Regions from separate parts of the Peribacillus sp. P4_C12 genome, predicted to be linked through region 3. Evidence: riboswitches for the same ligand, from Rfam matches in the RefSeq annotation. Region 3 holds a riboswitch; each other region holds the start of a gene.
The links. A riboswitch is a leader RNA that binds a small molecule or an ion and turns the genes downstream of it on or off. The one in region 3 is predicted to bind cyclic di-AMP.
Positions count from the first base shown of each region.

Region 1: it holds a riboswitch for cyclic di-AMP, as region 3 does, so the genes downstream of both, AC1DUW_RS09310 (TrkH family potassium uptake protein) here and AC1DUW_RS09460 (APC family permease) in region 3, are expected to answer to the same signal.
Region 2: it holds a riboswitch for cyclic di-AMP, as region 3 does, so the genes downstream of both, AC1DUW_RS06925 (cation:dicarboxylate symporter family transporter) here and AC1DUW_RS09460 (APC family permease) in region 3, are expected to answer to the same signal.

Region 1 is NZ_JBFUIB010000039.1:9,657-17,282, reverse strand. Features, by position in the region: gene AC1DUW_RS09335 (hypothetical protein) at 1-566, shown strand, start outside; gene AC1DUW_RS09330 (class I SAM-dependent methyltransferase) at 673-1,377, shown strand; gene AC1DUW_RS09325 (STAS domain-containing protein) at 1,460-1,834, shown strand; gene AC1DUW_RS09320 (hypothetical protein) at 1,973-2,188, shown strand; gene AC1DUW_RS09315 (potassium channel family protein) at 2,417-3,073, opposite strand; gene AC1DUW_RS09310 (TrkH family potassium uptake protein) at 3,097-4,443, opposite strand; cyclic di-AMP (ydaO/yuaA leader) riboswitch at 4,789-4,931, opposite strand; gene AC1DUW_RS09305 (hypothetical protein) at 5,265-5,465, shown strand; gene AC1DUW_RS09300 (flavin monoamine oxidase family protein) at 6,436-7,626, opposite strand, start outside.
Region 2 is NZ_JBFUIB010000023.1:3,289-10,914, reverse strand. Features, by position in the region: gene AC1DUW_RS06930 (class I SAM-dependent methyltransferase) at 41-781, shown strand; gene AC1DUW_RS06925 (cation:dicarboxylate symporter family transporter) at 843-2,105, opposite strand; cyclic di-AMP (ydaO/yuaA leader) riboswitch at 2,278-2,424, opposite strand; gene AC1DUW_RS06920 (efflux RND transporter periplasmic adaptor subunit) at 2,634-3,893, opposite strand; gene AC1DUW_RS06915 (hypothetical protein) at 3,908-4,570, opposite strand; gene AC1DUW_RS06910 (hypothetical protein) at 4,695-4,826, opposite strand; gene AC1DUW_RS06905 (TetR/AcrR family transcriptional regulator) at 5,246-6,124, opposite strand; gene AC1DUW_RS06900 (efflux RND transporter permease subunit) at 6,316-7,626, shown strand, end outside.
Region 3 is NZ_JBFUIB010000040.1:11,262-20,969, forward strand. Features, by position in the region: partial or broken gene AC1DUW_RS09410 (spore germination protein) at 1-295, shown strand, start outside; gene AC1DUW_RS09415 (Ger(x)C family spore germination protein) at 327-779, shown strand; partial or broken gene AC1DUW_RS09420 (Ger(x)C family spore germination C-terminal domain-containing protein) at 842-1,523, shown strand; gene AC1DUW_RS09425 (GerAB/ArcD/ProY family transporter) at 1,548-2,372, shown strand; gene AC1DUW_RS09430 (GerAB/ArcD/ProY family transporter) at 2,255-2,650, shown strand; gene AC1DUW_RS09435 (YczF family membrane protein) at 2,645-2,872, opposite strand; partial or broken gene AC1DUW_RS09440 (YjcZ family sporulation protein) at 3,128-3,241, shown strand; gene AC1DUW_RS09445 (hypothetical protein) at 3,364-3,537, opposite strand; gene AC1DUW_RS09450 (cytochrome P450) at 3,657-5,054, opposite strand; gene AC1DUW_RS09455 (hypothetical protein) at 5,478-5,618, opposite strand; cyclic di-AMP (ydaO/yuaA leader) riboswitch at 5,776-5,918, shown strand; gene AC1DUW_RS09460 (APC family permease) at 6,070-7,896, shown strand; gene AC1DUW_RS09465 (RhaT/GlcU family sugar-proton symporter) at 8,261-9,115, shown strand; gene AC1DUW_RS09470 (glucose 1-dehydrogenase) at 9,131-9,708, shown strand, end outside.

The DNA of each region.
Region 1 (7,626 bases), on a different contig from region 3:
TCTATGAACTATCAATTGAGTATCACCCAGTTGGAGATAATAAAAGATTGAATGACGCTCTTGTTTCATTGCAGAAAAGCAAATTTTTCAACGGGATTTGGAAAGAACGGCAGGACTTTCAAACGCATTCAATTTCTTTACCAATAAAAATAGAAGATGACAGTGTGAATCATTTTTATGGAACACTATTTATATCTGATGGAAATACTTTGCCCTGTGCAATCACTATCACCAGAATCGATGGCGAATCTGATTGGTTAGATATATCAATACCACAAGCAATATTCGAGCAGATATATCCTTATAAATATCCGCTTACAAAAGAACTTAACCCCTGGTTAAATAAAGTTGATGAGATATTTATAAAAATAGCAGAAAACATATATAATCAATCATCTTTTGTCTTAGCAATGATAGGGGAAGAAATTTCAGGTGATACAAACCAAGAAAACATTACCGCTGAATACTTAGAAAAAACAACTTGTATTCTACCCATTCATTTACAGAACCGTCTTGAAGTTCAAGAAAAAGGGGAAGAGCTGTCAAATCGACTTAGGTTGTTCTAAGTTGTCTAGCTAACTCTGATTCTAATCAAAAATAACTTCAGGTGAATAAATTTTTTGGAATTCAGTACAATTAGTTGGAAGGATTTAATTGAAAAGAGGGGATATTTTGTCTGAAACGATTTATAACTATGAAGATTTATTAGAAATGCTGGACTCGTTATTGCGTGAACCAACTAAATTCTGGAATGATTTTTATGAAGATCGTGAAAAGGAGATTCCCTTTTTTGAAAACCTACCAGACGAGAATTTAGTTAATTATTTTGACAGAGAGTTACTTGGTTCAGGGGAGGTTCTTGAACTTGGATGTGGTCCTGGAAGGAATGCCATTTATTTTGCTCAAAAGGGCTGCTCAGTTGATGCTGTTGACGTTTCAAAAGAAGCTCTTGAATGGGGAAAAGAGTGGGCAACAGAAAAGAAAGTGAACATCAATTTTATTCAAAAAAACATTTTTGACTTAGAAATTGAAGAAGGAAAATATGACACCGTCTATGATTCAGGTTGCTTTCATCATATTGCTCCACATAGAAGAATGAATTATATAGAAATGGTGAAAAAGGCGTTAAAGCCTAAGGGTTTCTATGCGATTACTTGTTTTGTTCAAGGAGGAATATTAGGTGGTGCAGATATTTCAGATTGGGAAGTATATAGATTAGGAAGTCTTAGAGGCGGGTTAGGTTTTACTGAGGAAAAACTAAGAACGATTTTCAAGGATTTTGAAGAGATAGAAATACGTAAAATGAAGGAATTTAAGCGGTCTAATGAAGTCTTTGGGGTATCTGGTTTATGGACTGCTTTATTTAGGAAAAAGTAATTTTTGTGAACTAGACCCTGCAATGTTCAGTGAAGTTCTAGAGAGGTTTACTGAAGCTACCAATAGATATTCTAATGAAATAATGAAAGCTCAACAGGAAACGATTAATGAATTAGGCTCTCCTGTCATATCACTAAACGATAACACCACGTTACTTCCCCTTATTGGTGATATTGACACAATGAGAGGGATGTTCTTGCTTGATAACAGGTTACAAAAATGTGCAGAAAAAAATGTTACTAGGCTTTTTATAGACTTATCAGGTGTTCATGCAATCGACAGTGTATCTGCTCAACAACTGTCAAAATTGATTGAATCCTTACATCTAAATGGGGTTGATACAACTCTTTCGGGACTTCGTCCAGACATAGCTATTACTGCTGTGCAACTTCAACTGCCTTTTGATAAAGTAACGATAAAATCCACTCTGGCCCAAGCGATTCATACAAATGAATAAACTATCTACAGGCTGGGACACAAGGCCATAAAGCTAAAAATGGTTTAACTGGGGGAATTCTTACGTGAATGGTAAGGAAGTATTAAGGAGATTTGGTTTTCATGTAGAAGAGAAAAATAGATTGAGGACGGTGGACCATTGGATAAACAAGTAACATATGATAATGAAGCAGAAAGGGGCTATATTTACTTGGCTGAACCATATAAATACAAAATTTCAAATACGGATGAGCTCCCACAAAATAATGATATAATGCTGGATTTTGGTAACGACCTTCCGATCATCGGAATTGAATTAGCAGGAGATACTGTGATAAAAGTCCAGATCATGAGCTTTTTTACTCTTTCAGATTGAATGATAAATCAGTAAAACAGTCAGTTACTCATCCAGATACTGCGAAAATAGTGTTTCTCTTTTCGGATGCTGACTGTTTAGATTTTATAGGGATTGATATATATGACACGAAGTCATACGATGAGTCATTCTTAATTGGCCGATAAGCCCAATCTTTTTTAGGTCATCTCGTCCAGCGAAAGCCGGAACCGATGAGAGGGTATCCTGCTCCTTGATTAGGGACCTAGGTTATTCAATATTTGCAAACACGGCTAGATCTTCTTTATTACCAACCACTAAAAGCATATCTTTTTCAAGGATATTCTGATCAGGTGACGGAGCTATGATAATTTCTCCATTACTCACGATGGCAATTACACTGATATTATATTTCGCACGTAAATCAAGCTCTCTGAGACTTTTTCCTGTCATGCTTATGGGTATAATGATTTCCTCGATATTGTATTCTTTTGAGAGTTCTATATAGTTCAGCATGTTGGGTGATAGGAGTTGATTAGCGACCCGTTCACCCATATCTCTTTCAGGGTAGATAACCCAGTCAGCACCAACTTTAGCGAGCACTTGACCGTGATGTTTATTTAGAGCTTTTGCTATTACCTTTTTCACTCCTAGTTCCTTTAAAAGCAATGTAGTTAAAATGCTTGACTGCATATCATTTCCGATGGCTACGATGACACAATCAAAATTACGGATACCAATGGATTTTAGTGCCTCTTCTTCGGTAGTATCAGCCATAACTGCATGAGTTACACTTAATTCTGCATTCTCGACTCTTTCCTCGCTTACATCAATACCCAAGACTTCTTGTCCGGCTGTATATAATCTATGAGCTACACTCGTTCCGAATCTTCCTAAACCGATAACGGCATATTGTCGTTTTCCCATCTTTAACACTCCCTCATTAATGATTAACCAATCATGATTTTGCCTTTTGGACGGCGGAATGGATCTGGTTTACGTCTCATTGCGATAGCAAAAGCAAAAGTCAAAGGTCCAACCCGGCCCGCAAACATTGTGAAAATTATGAGCATCCGACCAATGGGGGATAATTCYGGGGTTAATCCCATTGAGAGACCCACGGTAGCAAATGCTGAAGTGGCTTCAAATAAAACCGTCAAGAAATCACTTCCGGTTTCTGTAATAGTCAGCAGAATGGTGATGGTTGAAACGATAAATAACCCTATGAAAGTAACGGATAATGCTTTAAATATCGTTTCATTCACAATGCGGTACCGAAACAATACCACATCTTCTTTTCCTTTAATCTGTGACCAAACCGTTCCAATCAGCGTGGCTAATGTGGTGGTTTTAATCCCGCCGCCAGTCGATCCCGGTGAAGCCCCAACAAACATCAAGAAAATGATAAGCAGCAATGTGGGTTGTGTTAAATCAGGGATATTCAATGTATTAGAACCTGCTGTCCTCGGAGTAACGGATTGAAACAAAGAAGCCAACGTTTTCCCCATGAAAGATAAAGGCTGCAATGTTTTGGCATTTCCAAATTCAAATATAAAGATTAAAATGGCCCCTCCAATTGTAAGGATTAAGCTAGCCATCAGTACAACCTTCGTATGTACAGACAAACGATGGGTAACACGGTATTCGTAAATTTCATTCATCACGATAAATCCTATTCCGCCTAATGTGATCAGGGAAGCGACTGTAAGGGTTACGAAAGGATCTGATACATAAGGAGTCAAACTCCTGAATTCTCCCATTAAATCAAAGCCGGCATTATTGAAGTTCGATATGGAATGAAAAACCCCGTAATAGATTGCTTTGCCGATTGGCATYTCAAAAGAAAAGCGAATCGATAAGATAAGGGCACCCATGCCTTCAATGATGGCCGTGAAAATTAAAAGCCGTTTTACTAACTTGACTACACCTGCCATGGATAGATTATTTAAGGACTCCTGCAAGAGTAACCTGCCTTTTAAAGAAATCCTTTTGCCTAATAGGAAAAAGAAAAACGTCGCAAATGACATAAACCCCAACCCGCCTATTTGAATGAGTGATAAAATGACTAGCTCTCCAAATTTAGTAAAAGTGGTTCCCGTATCCACTACGACAAGTCCTGTTACACATGTAGCAGAGGTTGAGGTAAATAAAGCATTTAGAAAAGAAAGACCATTCCCATTTTCAGTGGAAATCGGCAGGGTTAATAAATAGGCTCCAACAAGTATCAGGAAGGCAAAGCCAAGTACAAGAATTTTTGGCGGATCTAACAAATCTTTTGCTTTTATCAAAATGATCATCCTTACCTGTAAATTAGTAAGCTACAATAATAACAAAACGAAATATACCTCTCTGATGTTTCCATCAGGAAATCGTTATCCAGTGGTAGGGTTAGTATTTCGCTTGTATTTCATTCTATTCGTACAACCAATGGACCAAGTTACTTTTCCTGTACATGAAGCCATTTGGCACAAGCCTCTTTATGTGTGATAAAGGTATTTATTATCCTTAATCCCTAATTGAGTCGAGCTTAGGAAATTCTCTTTGGAAAATCCCTTTTTAATGCATAATAAAAAGACCTACGTAAACATCTGGCTGCTATTTTGCCACAAAAACAAAATAGCCCCTGAAATCGGCGGTCTTATGACCTCCTTCGCTTTAGCCGACGAAGTTAGCTGACGGGTAGGATGGCGAAAGAGCTGATCTCATCCCTTCTGCATGGCAGAATTAACCCCAAATGATTGGGTCCTCCGTACTCAATTTCCTTGAGTTTAGGCCGAAATGTATTAAATTGATAAACGTATTCTACTCCCATCATTTACTAGTTGTAAACCCCTAAATTGTAAAAAAATATTGCTAGAACAAAACAGAAAATTTACGTTTTATTTACATATTAAAAACTTATTGACAAAAATTAGTTGGGACATTATGATAGGTTCGATAAATTTGAAAAATGACACCAGTAATTTTATACATCATTTCTTGAAGCGTATGTCATTGCGAATCTATGTTTCTAATATATATATGGTATTTCCTTTTGGAATTAGATACAGAAAAGCTCAAATTTCATTGCATTCGAATTTTGAAATTTTAATACATTATATAAAAAAGGCGGGCAAGTATGGAGAAGACGTTTAATAGATATGTTGTTAACGCTACAGGTAAAGGTGGACAGACGTATTTAACTCAATGCCAGGATAAAGATGCACTAAGGAAATGGATAGCCGATCATGAGGATCAAATAATAATGAATGAGTTAAGGATAACAGATAAGAAAAAGAATCCATTGATAAATTTTTTTTTCAAAGGTAATATCATCTGAATCCAGAGGTCCTTATTAACTGGATCATGCGAATAAATAATTGAACATTAAAAGATAGTAGAGGGTCAAGTATATTGAATAATTAATTCACTCATCATTTCCTTTTGCAGCATTTCAACTATGTAATTCCTGAGTTAATCACGCAACCTGAAGCTTAAACATCCATAATGCGTTTTTATTTTCAAACTCATTTTATATTGAATGAGTTTTTTTTGCGTGTATATTGTTGGGATGGAAATACTCCAAAAAGCTTAAAAGAGTTGGATGTAATAGAAAGTGTTTTCGAAAATGGCTCTAAAAGAAACGAGTGAAAAATCCTGGAAGACTGAAAACCGATGAGGAAAAAGTTATGCCTTATATCATATGGATCAAAGGATATTTCTGCATTCGTTCGGATAGTTGGTTTATGCAAACTTACCATGAAAATGTAATGCAATATATGAGGAAGTTAGAGTATATGTCAGTATTATTCAAAGAGTTCATTGTGGAGTACCCGGTACGCCCCTAGAACCATTTTATTTATAGCATCATAAAAGGACACTTTTACAAACTTTAAATAAATTGCTACTAACATTTTGAATAGATCATTAGGTCCTATGTAAAGAAGATGTTTAGACATTCTTAGTCTAAACATCTTCTTTTAATCTTTTCATTTTTCACATCCATAGAGGATAAGAAGGTTTAATCGTATTCGTGAGAAACCTCGCCCTTGATTATTCTCTAATACATGGGGGGGAACCTCCATGACACATGTGGTAATACTGGGGCGACAATACTTTTACTTAATATCCATTTTTTAGATAGTTTGTTGTTTGGAAGTTATTGACTTTTTGTTCGTTTACTCCAATAATAGTCTTAAATACATCTATATTCAATGTCCTAAATGGTAATAAACTTAGGACTCTATGAAATTTTTTAGGAAACATGAGAAGTCCCTATGTAAACAGCTGATTTTACCTTTTTTTCTGTTTTATTTTGGCAAATCATTTACTTCATATGCTACTTGTATTCCAGATTCAATCGCCCCTTGCATCCAACCGTGGGTAAGTGTAGTATGTTCACCGGCAAAGTGCACTCTTCCTTCAGGTATAGAGATATAAGGATAAAGCTCGGTTTCCTGACCCGGTTCAAAGGCAGTGAAAGCTCCGCAAGAATATTCATTATCTACCCAACTAAAGGAAGTTCCTGAAACAAACTCAGAATAGACTTGGTTACCGTAAATTTCAGCTAAGTTCTTTAAAGCATATTGAATGCGATCTTTCTTTGATAAACCGTTCCATGTTAAAGCTTCATCCGCCCATGTATAACTTGCCAAAACCACAGCAGGTCCTTTTGTACCAATCCCCTGACTTGGGTAATAAGTGAATCGAATCGGAAGGTCAGTTATGGATTTACCACCATATTGATGATGCCTTTCCCAAAATCTGCTTTTAAACTCGATTCCGATTTTGGTAGCTTCCATATAGTTGAGCTCACGAATCGCTCTCCGTTTATAATAGGAAAAAGAATGGTATGGTTCAACTTCCACAAATCGTAACAGTGAAAAGGGGATAGTTATGATGGCAAGATCACCAGTTATAGTGGAATGCTCTAAGGTGTGCTGATGAGTGGAATGGATGGTTACACGGTTGTTATGTTGAACAATTTTAGTCATCCTTTGATAGAACATAATGACATCTTTTAATTGCGGCAGAAATGCCCTTGGAAGCAGATCCATACCACCGGTTATCTCATAGAAACGATTTGCTCCGAAGGACGCCGCTTCTCGTAAAACTTCAACAAATGACATCCCCATATATGCTTCGTAGTCAAGGAGTAAACCTATCATATCGACCGCGCCATCTGAAAAAGTCGTAGCATATTGATAATGGTAAGTGTTTAAGAAAGTACCTAGTGAGTAGTTTTTAAATTCTTTTTCTACGAGATCCCAATTTCTCTTTGGATCTTGTTTAATAAAATCGAGAATTGGCTGTGTAGCTAAATTCACCAGCATCTCTGCGCTTTTACCTCTTTCATTCGGGGCAACGGGAAAGTTGAGAATACCAGGAGACCGTTCAAAGATGTTAAGACGTGTTTTAATACCATTGAGATAAAGAATATCCATTGGAGTTCGGTTAATAAACTGGTTTACGGTTAGTCCAAATTTTTTAATATACTCTAA
Region 2 (7,626 bases), on a different contig from region 3:
ATCCATATTATAGTAAAAATAAAGGTTTGGAGGAATGACGATGGATAAAATTGAAAAAGGTTTTATCATTAATTCTTTTCATGAAGCCGCTCCCCTTTATGCCGATGCAACGAAAAAGATAGGCCTGTGGCAATCTGAAAAGTATGCATTCGAGAAGTATTTTTCCCAAGATGACAAAATCCTTGATATCGGTTGTGGTACAGGAAGAACCACCTTTTCCTTATATAAACAAGGTTTCCATAAAATAACCGGATTCGACTTAACTCCTGCCATGCTACAAGAAGCCCGGAAAATATCACGCGAAGAAAACCTAGATATACCTTTTATCCTTGGCGACGCCACAGACCTTCCTTTCAATAACTCATCATTCGATAAAGCAATCTTCACCTTTAATGGTTTAATGCAAATCCCTCAACGAAAAAACCGCATTCTAGCTTTAAAAGAAATTAACCGCGTTTTAGTACCTGATGGCATTTTCATTTTTACCACCCATGACCGTGACAAAAATGAAAAATACCTGAATTTTTGGGAGCAGGAAGAAATGATTTGGTGTGAAGGTAAACAGGATGACCGGCTATATGAGTTTGGTGATATTTTCACCTCTGGAAAGACCCTACAAAAAGATACCTTTCTTCATATACCTAATCAACGGGAGGTCTTTGACTGTCTCAATGAAGCAGGTTTTACTGTCCTAGAAAGTTTTTACCGAAGTGAATTATTCCATGAAAGCGATGATGCCATCACTTTCTCATCAGATTGCCGCTTCTGGATTGTTAAATAAGAATTAGTTTTTTAAAATTCACAAAAAAAACCAGAGTGACATATCACTCTGGTTTTTTATATTAAGAAACTTGTTCTAGTTTTTCATTATTGGCAGGAGGGTTGAATTGACCTTCCCATTTTGAGATAACGATTGCTGCAAGTGAATTACCAATAACGTTTACTACTGTACGGCCCATATCAAGAATACGGTCAATACCAGCAATAAATGCTAAACCTTCAATAGGAATTCCAACTGTTCCTAATGTCGCTAAAAGAACTACGAAAGATACACCAGGTACACCTGCAATCCCCTTAGATGTGATCATTAACACTAACATTAGCGTAATTTGCTCATAAGCGCTTAAATCAATTCCATACATTTGAGCGATGAAGATAGCTGCTAACGCTTGATATAATGTAGAACCATCAAGGTTAAAAGAGTATCCTGTCGGAATAACAAACGTAGCAATATGTTTCGGACATCCCGCTTTCTCCATTTTTTCCATGAGTTTCGGAAGTACCGCTTCTGAACTTGCTGTCGAGAACGCAAGAATTAATTCCTCTTTTAGAAGCTTAATCAACGTAAAGATATTGAACCCTACAAATTTTGCAATAAGACCCAGAACGACAATTACAAAGAAAATCATTGTTCCGTATACAGTAAGCGCTAACTTGCCTAATGGAATTAAAGATTCCAAACCGAATTTGGAAATGGTCACCCCGATTAGTGCAAATACCCCGATAGGAGCAAATTTCATGACCATATTAGTTAAGTAGAACATCCCTTCAGCTGTACCTTGGAAGAAACGGAATACTGGTTTACCTTTTTCACCGATAGCCGCAATACTAATTCCAAACAATACAGAGAAGAAAATAATCGCTAGCATATCGCCTTCTACCATCGCTTTWARCGGATTAGATGGCACAATGTGAACGATTGTATCTACAAAAGATTCATGTTGCTTAGTTTCTGCTGTATCAACATAGGTAGAAATATCAGTTTGTTCTAGCTTGTCCATATTTACACCAACACCAGGCTGGATAATATTCGCGGAAACTAGACCAACTGCAATCGCTATCATAGTTACCACCACAAAGTATGATATTGATTTAGCTCCAAGTTTACCTACTGATTTTAAATCACCTACACCTGCAACTGCAACGATAAGACTTGACACAATGATTGGTACAACAATCATTTTAATCATTCGTAGGAAAATGTCTCCGAATGGTTGTAAAAAGTTTTGGGCTGTTTCACTACCATAAAAAATGGCACCAACAATAATCCCTAGAATTAAACCAATAAAAATTTGGCTAGCTAAACTTAATTTAAATTTCTTCATTTACTTTCCTCACCTTCCATAAAGTCTTTGATGCAAAAACATTTTGTCTCGGTAAGGGAAACAAGATACTAATAGAAAGAAAGTAATTTTTCTTTTATTGAAAAACTCTATCTTTACGCCGAAAAAAAAGACACTTCATGTGTCGATTTCCTATAGGCGTGAATATTCACACATGTTCCCTTAAAGACGCTGACGAGGTTAGCTGTCGGGTTAGGAATTGGAAACACAAAAGCCCTTTCATTTCTGAATTCACCCCTAGCGAAAAAAATCCGCAAAAATGGGTCCCCCGTTCTTGTAAAAGATTAAGCGAATACTTAATAATAAAATATTATACTAAAAATGTTATTCTGTAAATATTTTTTCTTGTCCCTTTAAGAAAAAAACTTGACAAATGTCTGAATATTCTGTATTAGTGACCATTTTACCTATAATAACACATTCTCTATTTTGCTTAATTTTGTTATATGGATATATAAATAACAATAAAACTGATTGATATATCCCCTCTCTTGAATAATGAAAAATGGATTATTTTTCTAACATTCCCAGTAATATATACCTTACTTTTTCCCGAGTGGTGAATTTTTTATAACTAGCAGATTTCACCTTCTCAAACTGAATTGGAGTAACAAAATAAGAATGATTTTTCACAATCCTATTCGGTTCTATTAGGATGACATCACCTACCGCCGGTCCCTTTATGAGTTCTTGCTTTCCTTCTGCTTTAAGCCCTTTTGTAATATAGTGTTTATCCACATAGCCTTTTTTAGTCAATTTGTAGACATGCGGCTGTTTTTTATGATGCACTGACTCTACAGGGATAGAGGGTACACCCGCTTTCTCATTGGTTATTACAGTAAGATTGACTTTTGACCCTACCAACAAAGGTTTAGTTACTTCATCTCCTGGTTCAATCATTGCCTGAAATGGAAATCTGTTATCTTTTTTTAGTGATGGCTCCTCTGCTGGATAAGAATGTATACGACCTATTGTTCCGTTCAACGCCTTTTTTAAATCAGGGGAACTTGCCTTTATAGTCATGCCCACTTCAGCTTTTTTCATCTCCCCTTCGGAGAAATACCCTTCAATTGCCACATTTGTTGAAACAATGGATATAATGGGATTATTCAAGTTTTTATTGATATTTTTCACAACACCATCTGCCTCACTCGCCGTCTCAACCGCGCCTTTTTGCTCCTCAATTGAACTTAATTGAGCATCCAGCTTAACAACCTTTTCTTCCAAGCGGTTTATTTCAAGTTCCAGCTTGTACATTTCTTGCTCAATATTACTTTCAATCAAGTCTGAAGAGGTAGTTGTTATATCAATATTTAAGCTCTTTTCTATCGAATTATCGATTACTGCTTTATTAGAATTACTTGTCAAACTTCCTTGATAAGCTTTCAACTTATCAATGTAATCATTAATCCCCACAATTTCACCCTCAGCGGCAGTTTTTTCCGCTTCTAGATTTCCTTTGAGAGCATCCAGTTCGGGTGTAGTATATTCAAACAACGAAGATCCAGCCGTTACCTCATCTCCCTCTTTTACAAGGAATTTCTGAAAATCATTTTTCTTGGTATCGAAATAGATATCATACTCTTCTACAGGTTTAATTACCCCTTTTGTTTGAAAAGTATCCGTAATTGTATCTTTTTTTACCTTTGTCCAGTTTTCAGCAAAAACAGTTCGTTCCACTTTGCTTTCTTTTTTCTCGATCAGGTAAAAATTAACGGTTATTAATGCAGCAGATGCCACTGATACGGCTGCAATTTTCCATTTTTTCATTGTTTTCACCCACCTTATACAAATACGCCCACTTGGATGTACGCTAAAAAGGCTTTAACAAACCACGTGGCCAGATAGAATAGAACAATCATTAAAAGCACCAAATAATTATTCCGTTCTGAAAATTCCTTTAAATAGAAATATTGCAGAGCAATAATCAGAAATTGAAAAATGGTGATTTCACTGAAAAAGTGAATAAAGTAATCACTTCTGAGAAAGTACTGACTGATAACTCCCAATGAAAAAGGATTTGCATCGTTTCCGATATCCATTAATACTAAAATAGGGATTAGAAACACCTTTTCTAATAATTGCAAACCAAAAATAATCATTTGAACGATTACTAATTTTATGTATGGGATATCTATAACAATCCAAAAGAATAGAGATGATAAAAATAAGTATATGGTAGGGTAAAATAGACCTGCTATTATATTGCCGCCCATTATCAACAACTTTCCCATTTCAAATTCACTAGCATCCATCTTCGTAATTTCTTTGGAAAACGATTCCGATCCAACGCCAAAATATCCTTCCACAGCAAAAACTATGAAACTAAGAAAATATAATAATAGTAATTTCCATCCAAGTCGTGTGACTGCTTCTGCATTTTGCAGCTGATAACGACTCCTATGAGGCTCTAAAATGCCCTTTAACAATCTGACCTGGTACACCATATGTGTTCCTCCTGCAATAAATGAAATATCACTCTATATTTTATCTTATTTTGGAAACAATTGCAGAAATAAGGAATGAATAAAACAAAAAAAACACATTAATATTAAATAATACTTTGTCTCCCTAATTTGAAGTTAATATAGAAATGATGATACTTAAAGACGTTGATTCGCATTGACGATTTACTATATTCCCTCCATACTTATCTACCTCAAACGGCACTTTTGTTTCAATATTCAGATGCCCCGCCTTCACATTCTTCACCCCTGACTGAGTTAGGATTTTCAGATTAGGAAAGCTTGAATTTGCGACGATGGCACGCCAAAAAACCCAGCGTCTGGACTGACCATGGGGAAATGCATTAAACTCGCGCCTATAAAACTCTTCTGGACCAAAACCATCATAGTTTTCCCTACATCAATCGACGAAACTTGCTATTTAATTAAGCTTCTAGACTTCTTTCAAACTTATCATTTCCATAATTTTTATTATAAATTAACATTCCCTTTTTCCTTTTCTGACCTCAACCTCATATAAAAAGGTACCTTCTTCCTACTCTTTCCTAATAATCAATTTTGAAATTCAATCATAATCATGAGAAGAAATTTATATAGGAGGTATTTAGAAAAAGGTTTAAATAAAAGAAGAGGCAGTATGCCTCTTCAGAAAAATCTTTAATTTTTTGTCAAATAATCTTTCATTAAAATGATAAGCTTAGAACACATGGTATTTCGTTTTTCGTTTTTTTCTAAAAACAATAAAAGTCCTTCTAATATTATGCCATTTGGTCTAACTTTAGAGAATTCCTCTTGAATTGCTTTTAACGCTTCAACATTTTTACTTGTCTCTAACCCCTTTTCTTTATGTTTTCCTACTTCCAATACCTGGCGAATGATTGAATTAATTTCCTCTTTAGGGCTCACTTTTTGTATGGAACATTCAAGTAAAGGGAATTCTTTCAATAAAGGATCGTCCGTTTTATGTAGACCTTTTATAATGGAATCCATCCGATTTAAAATGAAGATAGGCAGCCTCTCCACTTCAAATGAATGTCTGTTTCTGAATAAAATTCCGATATAACCTTTGAAAAGTGCGTCTAACATAATAGTACAATCTGGCAAGAAGTTTGTCGGTATTTCTGGATACAATTCTACTATTTTACGTTTGAACCAAACTAAGCCCTCTTCATGGATATAGTGTAAAAAACTATCTAGCTCTTTACTGATATGAACCATTTGTTCCTGCATCATCATTCGAATTAAGTTGGTATTTCCTGTCACATGCTCTATTTGTACAATGATTTGCATCAAAAATTTCTCTTTACTGGATAAAGAATCATCTAACTCTATATCAAGCAACGAGTCCGTTAATGCACCATAATAATATTTGAAAATTGAAACAAGCAACTCTTCCTTCGATTTAAAATAATTATAAAAGGATCCCTTGGCTATCCCACACTTTTCAGTAATTTCCTGAACGGAAGTAGCATGATAACCTTTCTCTGCGAAAATCTCTACGGACTTATCTATAATTATTTTATGCTTTTCATTCATCAAATTCATCCTATCTCTTAAATATTGTCCCCTATATGACCAGTGAGTCATTTCTTTCACATTGTATCTCAAAACCCTTGAAATCACAACGTTACACCAACTGAATATTATTTATTGCATTCATAATCTATATACTATATATTTGAGTTTATGACCGACTAGTCACAATATAAAGTATGGAGGGTAAAAGTTTGAATTCAATCATTAAATTTTCTTTGAAAAACAAACTGGCAATCTGGTTGCTGACAATTATCATCGTTGCAGCAGGTCTATATTCCGGTTTAAACATGAAGCAAGAGACCATTCCAAACATCTCTACTCCTTTAATAAGCATTTCCACGGTATACCCTGGTGCTGCACCTGAAGAAGTAGCCAATAAACTTACAGATCAAATTGAACAAAAAGTCACAAACTTATCAGGAGTTGAATTAGTTAGTTCTTCTTCTATGGCTAATGTTTCTTCAATCCAATTACAATATGACTATGATACGGATATGGACGATGCTGTAAAAGAAGTGAAAGAAGCATTAGAGAAATTAGAACTACCTGAGGGGGTTGATAGCCCCAGCGTATCTAAACTAGAGTTAAACGCTTTTCCTGTTGTAGCACTCAGTATAACAGATAAAGATTCGGATTTACCTGCCCTAACAAAAAATGTCGAAGAGGTGTTAGTCCCTAAACTTGAAGGAATTGACGGAGTGACTTCCGTAACAATTTCAGGACAACAGGTAAATGAGGGTAGCCTTGAATTCAATCAAGAAAAGATGGCTCAATACGGGCTAGATGAAGAGACCGTAAAAAAAGTCATCCAAGCTGCTAATGTAACAATGCCACTTGGTCTATATAACTTTGATGATAAAGAAAAAACAATTGTTGTTGATGGAAACATCTCCACTTTAAAAGACTTAAAAAACATAAAAATACCTTTAACAGGCGGTTCTAACACAAAGACACCAACTCAAACAGCGCCGGGAACCAATCAAGTATCACCTGAACAAGCACCTGGTGCAACAGTTCCTCAACTACAAAGTGTCAAATTATCAGACATTGCTGATGTGAAAATCACCGGTAAGGCTGAGACTATATCAAGAACAAACGGTAGTGAATCAATCGGGATTCAAGTAACCCGATCGCCGGATGCCGATACAGTTGCAATCGTAGACGAAGTACAAGAAGAAGTCTCGAATTTCAAAGAAGAATTTAAAGGCGTAAGCGCACATACTACGCTAGATCAAGCCAAACCAATTAAAGATTCTGTCGAAACCATGATTAGCAAGGCCATTTTCGGCTGTCTGTTTGCCGTCATAGTGATCATGCTTTTCCTAAGAAACTTTAAAACGACCCTAATCTCCGTCATTTCGATTCCATTATCTTTGTTGGCAGCCCTTTTGGTGCTCAAACAATTGGACATCTCATTAAATGTTATGACATTGGGAGCTATGACAGTTGCCATTGGCCGAGTCGTCGATGACTCAATTGTCGTAATTGAAAATATTTATCGA
Region 3 (9,708 bases):
AGCAGCAGTGGTCATCATTGTCGCCGTTTCCGCTATCAGCAGTTTTACATTGCCCAATACTAGTATTGTTAATGTGACTCGCGGATTACGCTTTATCTTTATTATGATTTCAGCATTTATTGGCTTGTATGGAATTTTGCTTACCACCTTATGTATCTGGCTTCATATGAGCAGTCTGAGGTCTTTTGGTGTACCGTATTTTGCTCCTTTTGCTCCTTTTCGTTTAAAGGAGCAAAAAGATGGTTTTTTTCGTTTCCCTTTACCATCACTTTTGAAAAAATCGTCAAACAAATAAAACTCGGCTAAAGACGAATGAGGACAAAAAAATGAAAATTAATAGTTCACTTTTATGGATCACAGCCATTTGTTTATTGATTTCAGGATGTTCGAATTATCGAGAATTAAACCAGCTAGGGGTCATTACAGGGATGGGAATTGATCAAAACGACGATCCAGAACAACCGTACAGAGTAACATATCAAGTCATTAATCCGAGCGGGATATCTCAAACCGGTTCTTCAGGAGGTCAGGGTCTCGCTATCATCAACTATACGATAACGGCAAGAACGATGCAGGAGGCTTTTGGAAAGGAATCCGCCGTTATTCCGAGAGAAAATATGATTTCACATCTTTCGCTCAATGTTATAGATGAAGAGTTAGCACGAAATGGTATTGATTTATTATTTGATGCTTTTGATAGAGGCAAAGGTGCACGGACAAGTATCCCCATTTTTATTGCGCGCGGGAAGACTGCTGAGGATGTGATGTGCTTAGTGTAATTGAACCACTTGAGATTACTCCGGGTAAAAATATCGTAAGCACAACTAAAAATAATCAACAAATGCATGGATCATCTAGTGAAGTGTTAGTATATGAAGCCATTTCAGCGCTTTTGAGTGAAGGTAAGGACGTATTACTTCCCGGAATTAGTATAAGGAATGATTCAAAGAAGGCGAAGCAAACAAGCAATTTTGAGACGACAACCCCAGCTATTTTAGAGGCAAAAGGATTAGCCATATTTAGAAAAGGAAATTTGGTGAGATGGTTAGATGGAGAAACCGCCCGAGCTGCTAATTTCGTTACATCGGAAATAAATAGGACCCCAGTTGTGTTACCTTGCGGTGATAAGAGGAATGTGACGATCAACGCTATCGGAGTAAAAAGCAAAATAAAAACAGATATCCATCATGAACAACCTGTCATTCACACAAGCTTGAACGTGATGGCTGAAACGGTAGATACATCATGTGAACTGGATTTAAGTAATACTAAGTTGTTAAAAGAGTTCGAAAAAAATGGAAAATAAACTAAAAAAGCAAATTAAAAAGACCATTAGCATCGCTCAAAAAGAAAAGGCAGACATTTTCGGTTTTGGTGATGCCCTGTCTCGAACAAACCCGGATTATTGGCGTCAGCATAAAAAAAATTGGGATAACCTATTTTCAGATGCGAAGATATCGATGAAGGTCAACGTCAATGTAATAAATTCCGGAATGCGAATGGAACCTTATGAGCCGAAATAAATGAAATGAGGAGATGAGAAGTCATTGGTCAAAATAAAAATTGATGGATTTCAGTTATTTTGTATGATGGTAATTTTTATGTTTGGAAGTAATATACTGCTAGATATAGGGAAGGGTGCCAAGCAAGATGTCTGGATTGTGACTCTTTTATCAACCCTTATCGGATGTGTACTGTATTTAGTGTATATTTCCTTATATAAGAAATATCCTGACATACCAATGACCGGCTATGTCCGTAAAATCTGGGGCAAATATGTAGGTGGTGTCATCAGTTTTTGCTATATTATCTATTTTGTTTATCTTGCTTCAAGAGTATTACGGGATTTTGAAGAATTATTAATTAGCTCCACTTATAATCGTACATCCATTATAACGCTAGGGATATGCATGACACTTGTTTTAATTTATGGAGTTCACCTAGGGCTGGAAGCCTTCGCACGAGTAGCATGCTTATGTTTCGGCGTTATTGTTCTGACCCTTTTGGTTCTGAATGTTGTGTTTGTATTGGGCGGATATATAAAGTTGGAAAATCTACAGCCTGTATTAGGCAACGGATGGAGAAAGGTATGGAAAGAGTTGTTTCCTACTGGTATCACCGTACCTTTTGGAGAATTGATTACGTTCACGATGATTCTTCCGTATTTGAATAAAAAGAGTCAGGCTGTAAAAGTTGGCCTATCAGCTATTATAATAGGTGGGGTTTCCTTAACCATTAATTCGATTATTCTTTTGTGCGTACTAGGCCCAGATGCCGTATTCCGATCTATTCCCCTGCTCTTTCAGCAGTCAGTTATATTAATATCGTTGATTTTATTGAAAGATTGGATCCGTTCATCCTTATTCTACTAATCATTTTAGGTTTCATTATAATATCCATCTTTTTCTTTTGTGCCGTGATTGGAGCAACCGATTTATTTCAAATGAAACCTTCCTCTATATCCATTTATGTGATTGGCGGTGTTATTTTCTTCTCTTCGCTTATGATTGCCCCTAGCTATCAGGCTCATATAGATGAAGGACTCAAAATTGTTCCTTACTTGCTGCATCTACCTTTGTTTATAGGAGTCCCCATTCTATTATTGATTACAGCATATATAAAGCAAAAAATAAAACCAACAGTTTCATGAAGAGGGAGGCTGTTGGTTTTTTATGGCTGTGAAGATACTCAAAAATAGAAAGAAAAAAATGAATGAAAAGAGGAGAAAGTAATCTTCTCCACGAGCGACTGTGAAATATTGTTTAATGTTATAGAGAGATTGGAACATATTCAAACCCTGTAAGTTGTCAATGACCATAATAAGTAAATATGTACCTAATAAAATTAATAAAACTGGAAGCATTTTGGCCATCCTATCACCTTCAATCTTTTCTTAAAGTGCGGTTAAACAACTGAAAATATACAATATATAAGTGAGACTATAAAAAATAAAGCTGATACAAAATAATTTTCATCCTATTCAATATTCAGTGAAGATCATGAAATAACTAATTATAAGACCAAAAAAAGTTAAATTGTATTATTGCTGTCATTTTCCTGACTAGTGCATAAGATGAACTAACCCATTTAAGTTCTTCTATAAAAACAAATAAGGAGATGTTTCTATATGTCAGGTTGTGAGTCAAGTTGTGACGGCGGATTTGGATTTGGTGGAGGTTTCGCCTTTATAGTTGTTTTGTTTATATTGTTAATAATTGTTGGAGCTAGCTTTTGTGGTGGTGGATACGGTGGTGGATATGCCCCGGTTCAAGGATATGGCGGCTACTGCTAAGAAAATAAAAAAAGCCGACCTTAATAGGGTCGGTTTCTTCTATAATTATTTAAAAAAACTGTGAGGCTATTCTATTCACTCTCACATAATGTGGAGAAAGAAAGTGGATGTAGGTAATCGGTGTCCTGCACCTGTTCACTATCCTGTAGAAATTCTAAATAACCGGCAAATACCTGTGAAGCCATCCCTAGATAGTGCATTTCAGTGTGGATGGTACCCATCTTGTGTGAATGAAGCATATACATTTTCATCCCTCCTTTTGTAATTCAGATGTCCACCAAAATAGGTCCGGCTCTTAAAAAGTTAATAACAGGCCTTATCAGCAGGAGGAAAGTTTTGTTCATGTAATACATTTTATATTCATTTAAATGTCAGAAGCTCCAGGTTGGAACCCTTCTTCATTTCTTTCTTCTACTATCATGCGCAATCCACGCTTTGGTCTGAGTGTAAGGGTTGTAATTGGTTTTACTTCATGATGGTCCGGTGCTAGCCTAATTCTATATCGTTGAGCAATACACGCTAGGACAAGCACAGCCTCCATCAATGCAAAATGATTACCAATACAAACTCTTGCCCCCCCGCTAAACGGAAAGTAAGCGTACGTAGGTAAAGTTTTCAAATAGTTGTTTTCAAATCTTTCAGGAATAAAAGAATCTGGATTATCAAAATACTCCGGCTTGTGCTGCATCACATATGGACTTAGCAAAAACATATCGCCTTTTTTAAAATGATGCCCACCTATTTCCACATCCTCCTCCGCTTCCCGTGAAATGATATAGACTGGCGGGTATATGCGAAGTGATTCCCTGATAATATTTTGTGTGTATGTTAATTTCATGAAATCGTCAGGCGTAGGAGTACGGTTGCCTATTACTCTATCTATTTCATTGAAAAGTTTAGTTTCCACTTCTGGATTCTGTGAAAGAAAGTATATGGCCCAGGAAAGCGCATTTGCCGTCGTTTCGTGACCGGCAATGAAGATGGTCATTAGTTCATCGCGTACCTGCTGGTTTGACATACCTAAGCCGTCCTCATCATCTCGAGCCTCCATTAAAATTCCAAGCATATCTTCATGTCTTTCTGCATCTTCCCTACGTTTTTCGATAATGCTATAAATCACTTTATCAAGTCTTTGTATCGCATTTTTATATTCACGGTTGCTTTTAGTTGGAACCCATAAGGGTAATTGAAGAAGTGTTCTCATCCTTTTGACGGAAAGTCTCAAGGCTGCTTCCATCGGTTCTCCGACCACATCATACCCATCTTTGAAATCCATGCTGAACATGGTCTTGCTTATTATCCCAAGGGCGATATTCATCATATCTTTCGTAATAATCCGTTCTTTCTCATTTTCCCAAGTTGAAATATAGTCCATTGTTATATCAATCATATCCTGGGCATAATTGCTAATATGGGACCTTTTGAAGGAGGGTTGAATAAGCCTTCTCTGGCGCCTGTGAACGTCTTTTTCGCTTGTAAGAAGTCCTTCATCACCAACGAGTGGTTTTATAGCATTGCTGTCCTTAGATTTGACGAAGGATTTTTGTTTCGTTACAAGTATCTGCTTTATTAGTTCCGGGTTTGAAATGAGGTAAACATTTTGGAAAGGTCCAAAACGGAATTTTGCAACGTCTCCATATTCTTTTGATAAACGGGTAAGAAAGCCAAGTACATCTTTTTGAAACTCCTTTGTATGGCCAGAAATTAGTTTTCCATTTGGGACCATTGGAGAATCATATAAAACTTCATCAGTTTCACTCAATGTTGTTTTCTCCTTTCGGTAATAATAATTTCTTGTAATCATTCTATGAGAAAAAACTATATTGGTTTGGACAAGTTGTTAAAAGAAAGAGCACATAATTTTTAATTAGTTAATCATAATGAATGAATATACGAGTCCTAAAGGGGGAGGAGAGATTACTAGATTTCTATTCTTACTCAACTAAAAATAACGTTTTCTCTATAAGTTGAGTATAGAAAATAACAAATCGTGAGAGCGTATTTTGAGCTGATAAGAAACCACAAAGAGGAGAGAAGTACAAATGATAGTTCCTAATTTACTGGTAATAAACAGGTTAGGAATGAAAGGTGTCTAGTGTAAAAAACTCTGGGTGAGAGGAACCCAGAGTTTTTTTGGGGGATATTCAGAAAGGAAATTCCTTTTGTTAATAAATGAGAGAAATATTCAGCTTCGTTCGTCCCTATTTCTATTATGGTGCTGATCATTTTTTTCCTTTGCAGGACCACCATATTGTTCGTTAATTTCTTTAGCCACTTGATCTAAAAACTCATCAGATATGATTGGGTTATCAGTTTTTTGGGGCATGTATTCTGTTCTCTCCTTTCTTGGTACTAATGTGTCTTAATCACTAATGAAGTATTTGTTAACAACATAACCCCTCTAAGAAAAAATTATTCTTTTTGTTTGCAAAATTTTCATTTACTTTTCCGAATCACGGGAGTATGATAATCAACAGTTTCATATTTCTAAATCGCTGAAACCTTATGGTACGGGGGAACCGTTATAAGGATTGTTTTCAATCCAAGGGGTGAATCCTTTCTAGGTAGGGCTACTCAAAGGTCCGAATCCGACAGCTAACCTCGTAAGCGTTATATGAGAAGGAAGGTGGAGCTTGTGAGACAAAAAAATGATGTCTGCAGGTCTATTTAACTATGACTTGTGGGCATTTTTCTATTTTATTCTTGTTTTTTTCGTGAAGTTTTTTTCATATAACTGGGCAAAATAAACTTAATTTGAAAAATGGCGGTGATTCTAAGTGTTATCTTCTATAAAGAGGTTCTTAATAGGTCGGCCTCTAAAATCTACTGCATTAGGTGACCAAAAGCTTAACAAAACAAAAGCTTTGGCCATATTATCTTCTGATGCTTTGTCTTCCGTTGCATATGGCCCGGAACAAATTTTAATTGTTTTAATTACAGTGGGTTCCGCAGCATTTTGGTATTCCATTCCTATCGCCATTGGTGTATTGATTCTGTTAATGGCTTTAATCTTGTCCTATAGACAAATTATCTTTGCTTATCCTCATGGCGGGGGAGCATACGTGGTTTCAAAAAACAATTTGGGTGTGAATCCTGGGTTGATAGCTGGAGGATCTTTGTTAGTCGACTATATCCTAACTGTGGCTGTAAGTGTTTCTGCGGGTACAGATGCCATCACATCTGCTTTTCCCAGCCTACATTCATATAATGTGATTATTGCTATAATTTTTGTAATTCTTCTTACCATCCTTAACCTAAGAGGGGTAACAGAGTCGGCTTCCGTATTAGCCTATCCAGTGTATCTATTCGTTTTAGCGTTATTCATTCTGATTGGTGTAGGTGTATACAAAATTTTGACTGGTGAAGTTTCCCCTGACTTACATGCATCAATCGGAACACCAGTAGCAGGGATCAGTTTATTTATACTTCTAAGAGCTTTTGCATCAGGTAGCTCTGCATTAACAGGAGTTGAAGCGATTTCCAATGCGATTCCAAACTTTAAAAATCCAGCGCCTAATAATGCTGCAAAAACATTAATAGCTATGGGTTCCTTACTTGCTGTGTTATTTACGGGTATTGTATTCTTAGCCTATTATTTAAGCATTGTTCCTAGCGCAGAGGTAACTGTTGTTTCACAAATTGCTGAAGAGATATTTGGACGCAATTTTATGTATTACTTTATCCAAGGTACGACAGCATTAATATTAATCCTTGCTGCCAACACTGGCTATTCTGCTTTCCCTTTGCTTGCGGTAAATCTTGCAAAGGATAAATTCATACCTAGGGCGTTTACAATTAGAGGAGACCGATTAGGATATTCCAATGGAATTATCATACTAGGACTTGCATCAATCATCTTAATAATCGCATTTGGAGGACATACAGAAAATCTTATTCCCCTTTATGCGGTAGGGGTATTTATTCCATTTACGTTGTCCCAGACCGGGATGATTGTTAAATGGATTCGCGAGAAGCCAAAAGGATGGATGATGAAGTTAACCATTAATTCAATTGGTGCCCTTATTAGCTTTATCGTCACGATGATATTCTTTTTAACAAAATTCACTCAGGTTTGGCCTGTTTTGATTTTTTTACCTATCATCATTGTTATTTTTCATCGAATTAGAAAGCATTATGAAGCAGTTGGTGACCAACTTAGGATTACAACTTGTGAGCCTATCTTACCAATAGAAGGGAATATCATTATTGTACCTGTGGCTGGTATAACTCATGTGGTTGAGAACTCCTTAAATTATGCTAAATCTCTTTCAGCACATCAGGTTATTGCCGTTTATGTTTCTTTTGAAAGAGAAGATGAAAAAAAATTCGAAGAAAAATGGAAGAAGTGGCAACCAGATGTTAGACTTGTGACACTAAACTCTTATTATAGGAGTATCATACAGCCATTAACTAAATTTGTAGATACGGTTGAACATAAAGCGAGGGAATCCAACTATAAAGTTACGGTAATAATCCCTCAATTTATTCCGAAGAAAGGCTGGCACAATATTCTTCATAACCAATCAAGTTTACTGATTAAGGCCTACTTGCTTTATAGAAGGAATGTAGTTGTTACGACTGTACCTTATCATTTGAAGAAATAAAAATATATAAAAAGTGATTTCATAGACAGCCTTACTTTGCTGTATTCTCTACAGAAAGAGCAAACCTTAACTGGGTTTGCTCTTTCTTCAATTTACGCTCTATATTGAGAAAAAAGGGTTGCCGCTGGCAATCCTTTTTATGTTGGACAATGTTTCTGAAGTTGAATTTGTCTATCCTTTTGAGTTCATCATTATCATTCATTAGATTAAATGGTTATTAGATAATCAAAATCCAGTAACCCTCTAAGAAGTTTTCATTGATAAAATTACCATGGCTCAATTTCCTTAATGAGAACATATTAAAAAAAGACAAAATAAAATTTTCTGATTTTATGTTTTGAACATACATATGTGGGGGTTGAAGATGGATATATTATTAGCTCTCTTACCGGCACTATTCTGGGGAAGTATCGTTTTATTTAATGTGAAACTTGGTGGTGGTCCCTATAGTCAAACGCTCGGTACAACGATTGGGGCTTTGATTTTTTCTATTGGGGTTTATTTTTTCGCGGATATCAAGTTGTCACCTCTAGTTTTTGGTGTGGGGTTTGTTTCAGGACTTTTTTGGGCTGTTGGACAAGCTAATCAGCTCAAAAGCATTGATTTAATGGGTGTCTCTAAAACAATGCCGATTTCAACGGGATTACAGCTGATTTCTACTACTTTATTTGGAGTCATTGTTTTTCACGAATGGTCTACACTGAAAGCGGTTATTTTAGGCGTACTGGCTTTAGTATTTATTATCATTGGAATCATATTGACCTCACTGGAAGATAAAGAATCAAAAGAGAGTAAATCGGGAAACTTGAAAAAGGGAATCGTTATTCTACTTATCTCAACATTTGGTTATTTAGTTTATGTGGTTGTTGCACGTCTTTTTGATGTTAATGGCTGGTCAGCATTGTTTCCCCAAGCAATCGGGATGGTGGTAGGTGGCTTATTATTAACGTTTAAACATAAGCCGTTTAATAAGTATGCAATTCGCAATATCATTCCTGGAATAATATGGGCAGCAGGAAACATGTTTTTATTTATATCACAGCCTCGTGTGGGAGTCGCTACGAGTTTTTCCCTATCTCAAATGGGCATAGTCATTTCAACTCTCGGCGGGATCATCATTTTACGTGAGAAGAAAACAAAGCGCCAATTAATTGGAATCGTTATTGGAATTATCTTGATTATTATAGCTGGGGTTATGCTCGGCTTCGCAAAAAGCTAATTGGAGGATGATAGAATGTATACAGATTTAGAAGGCAAGGTCGTTGTGATAACTGGTTCATCTACTGGTTTAGGAAAAGCAATGGCCATTCGCTTTGCTCAGGAAAAGGCAAAGGTCGTGGTTAATTACCGTACTAAATTAGAGGAAGCAGATAGTGTGTTAGAAGAAATCAAAAAAACTGATGGGGAGGCTATTGCAGTAAAAGGTGATGTCACCGTTGAAGAAGATGTAATTAATCTTGTGCAATCAGCCATAAAGGAATTTGGAAAACTAGACATTTTCATTAATAATGCAGGAATAGAAAATCCAGTTCCTTCTCATGAGATGCCCTTAAGCGACTGGAACCGGGTAATTGATACCAATTTAACCGGTAATTTTTTAGGTTGCCGTGAAGCCATCAAGTATTTTGTAGAAAACAACATTAAAGGAAATGTGATAAACATGTCCAGTGTACATGAGAAAATTCCTTGGCCTTTATTTGTTCACTACGCGGCAAGCAAGGGTGGTGTGAAGTTGCTTACGGAAACTTTGGCGTTAGAATATGCGCCAAAAGGGATTCGTGTAAATAGCATTGGTCCTGGTGCAATAGCCAC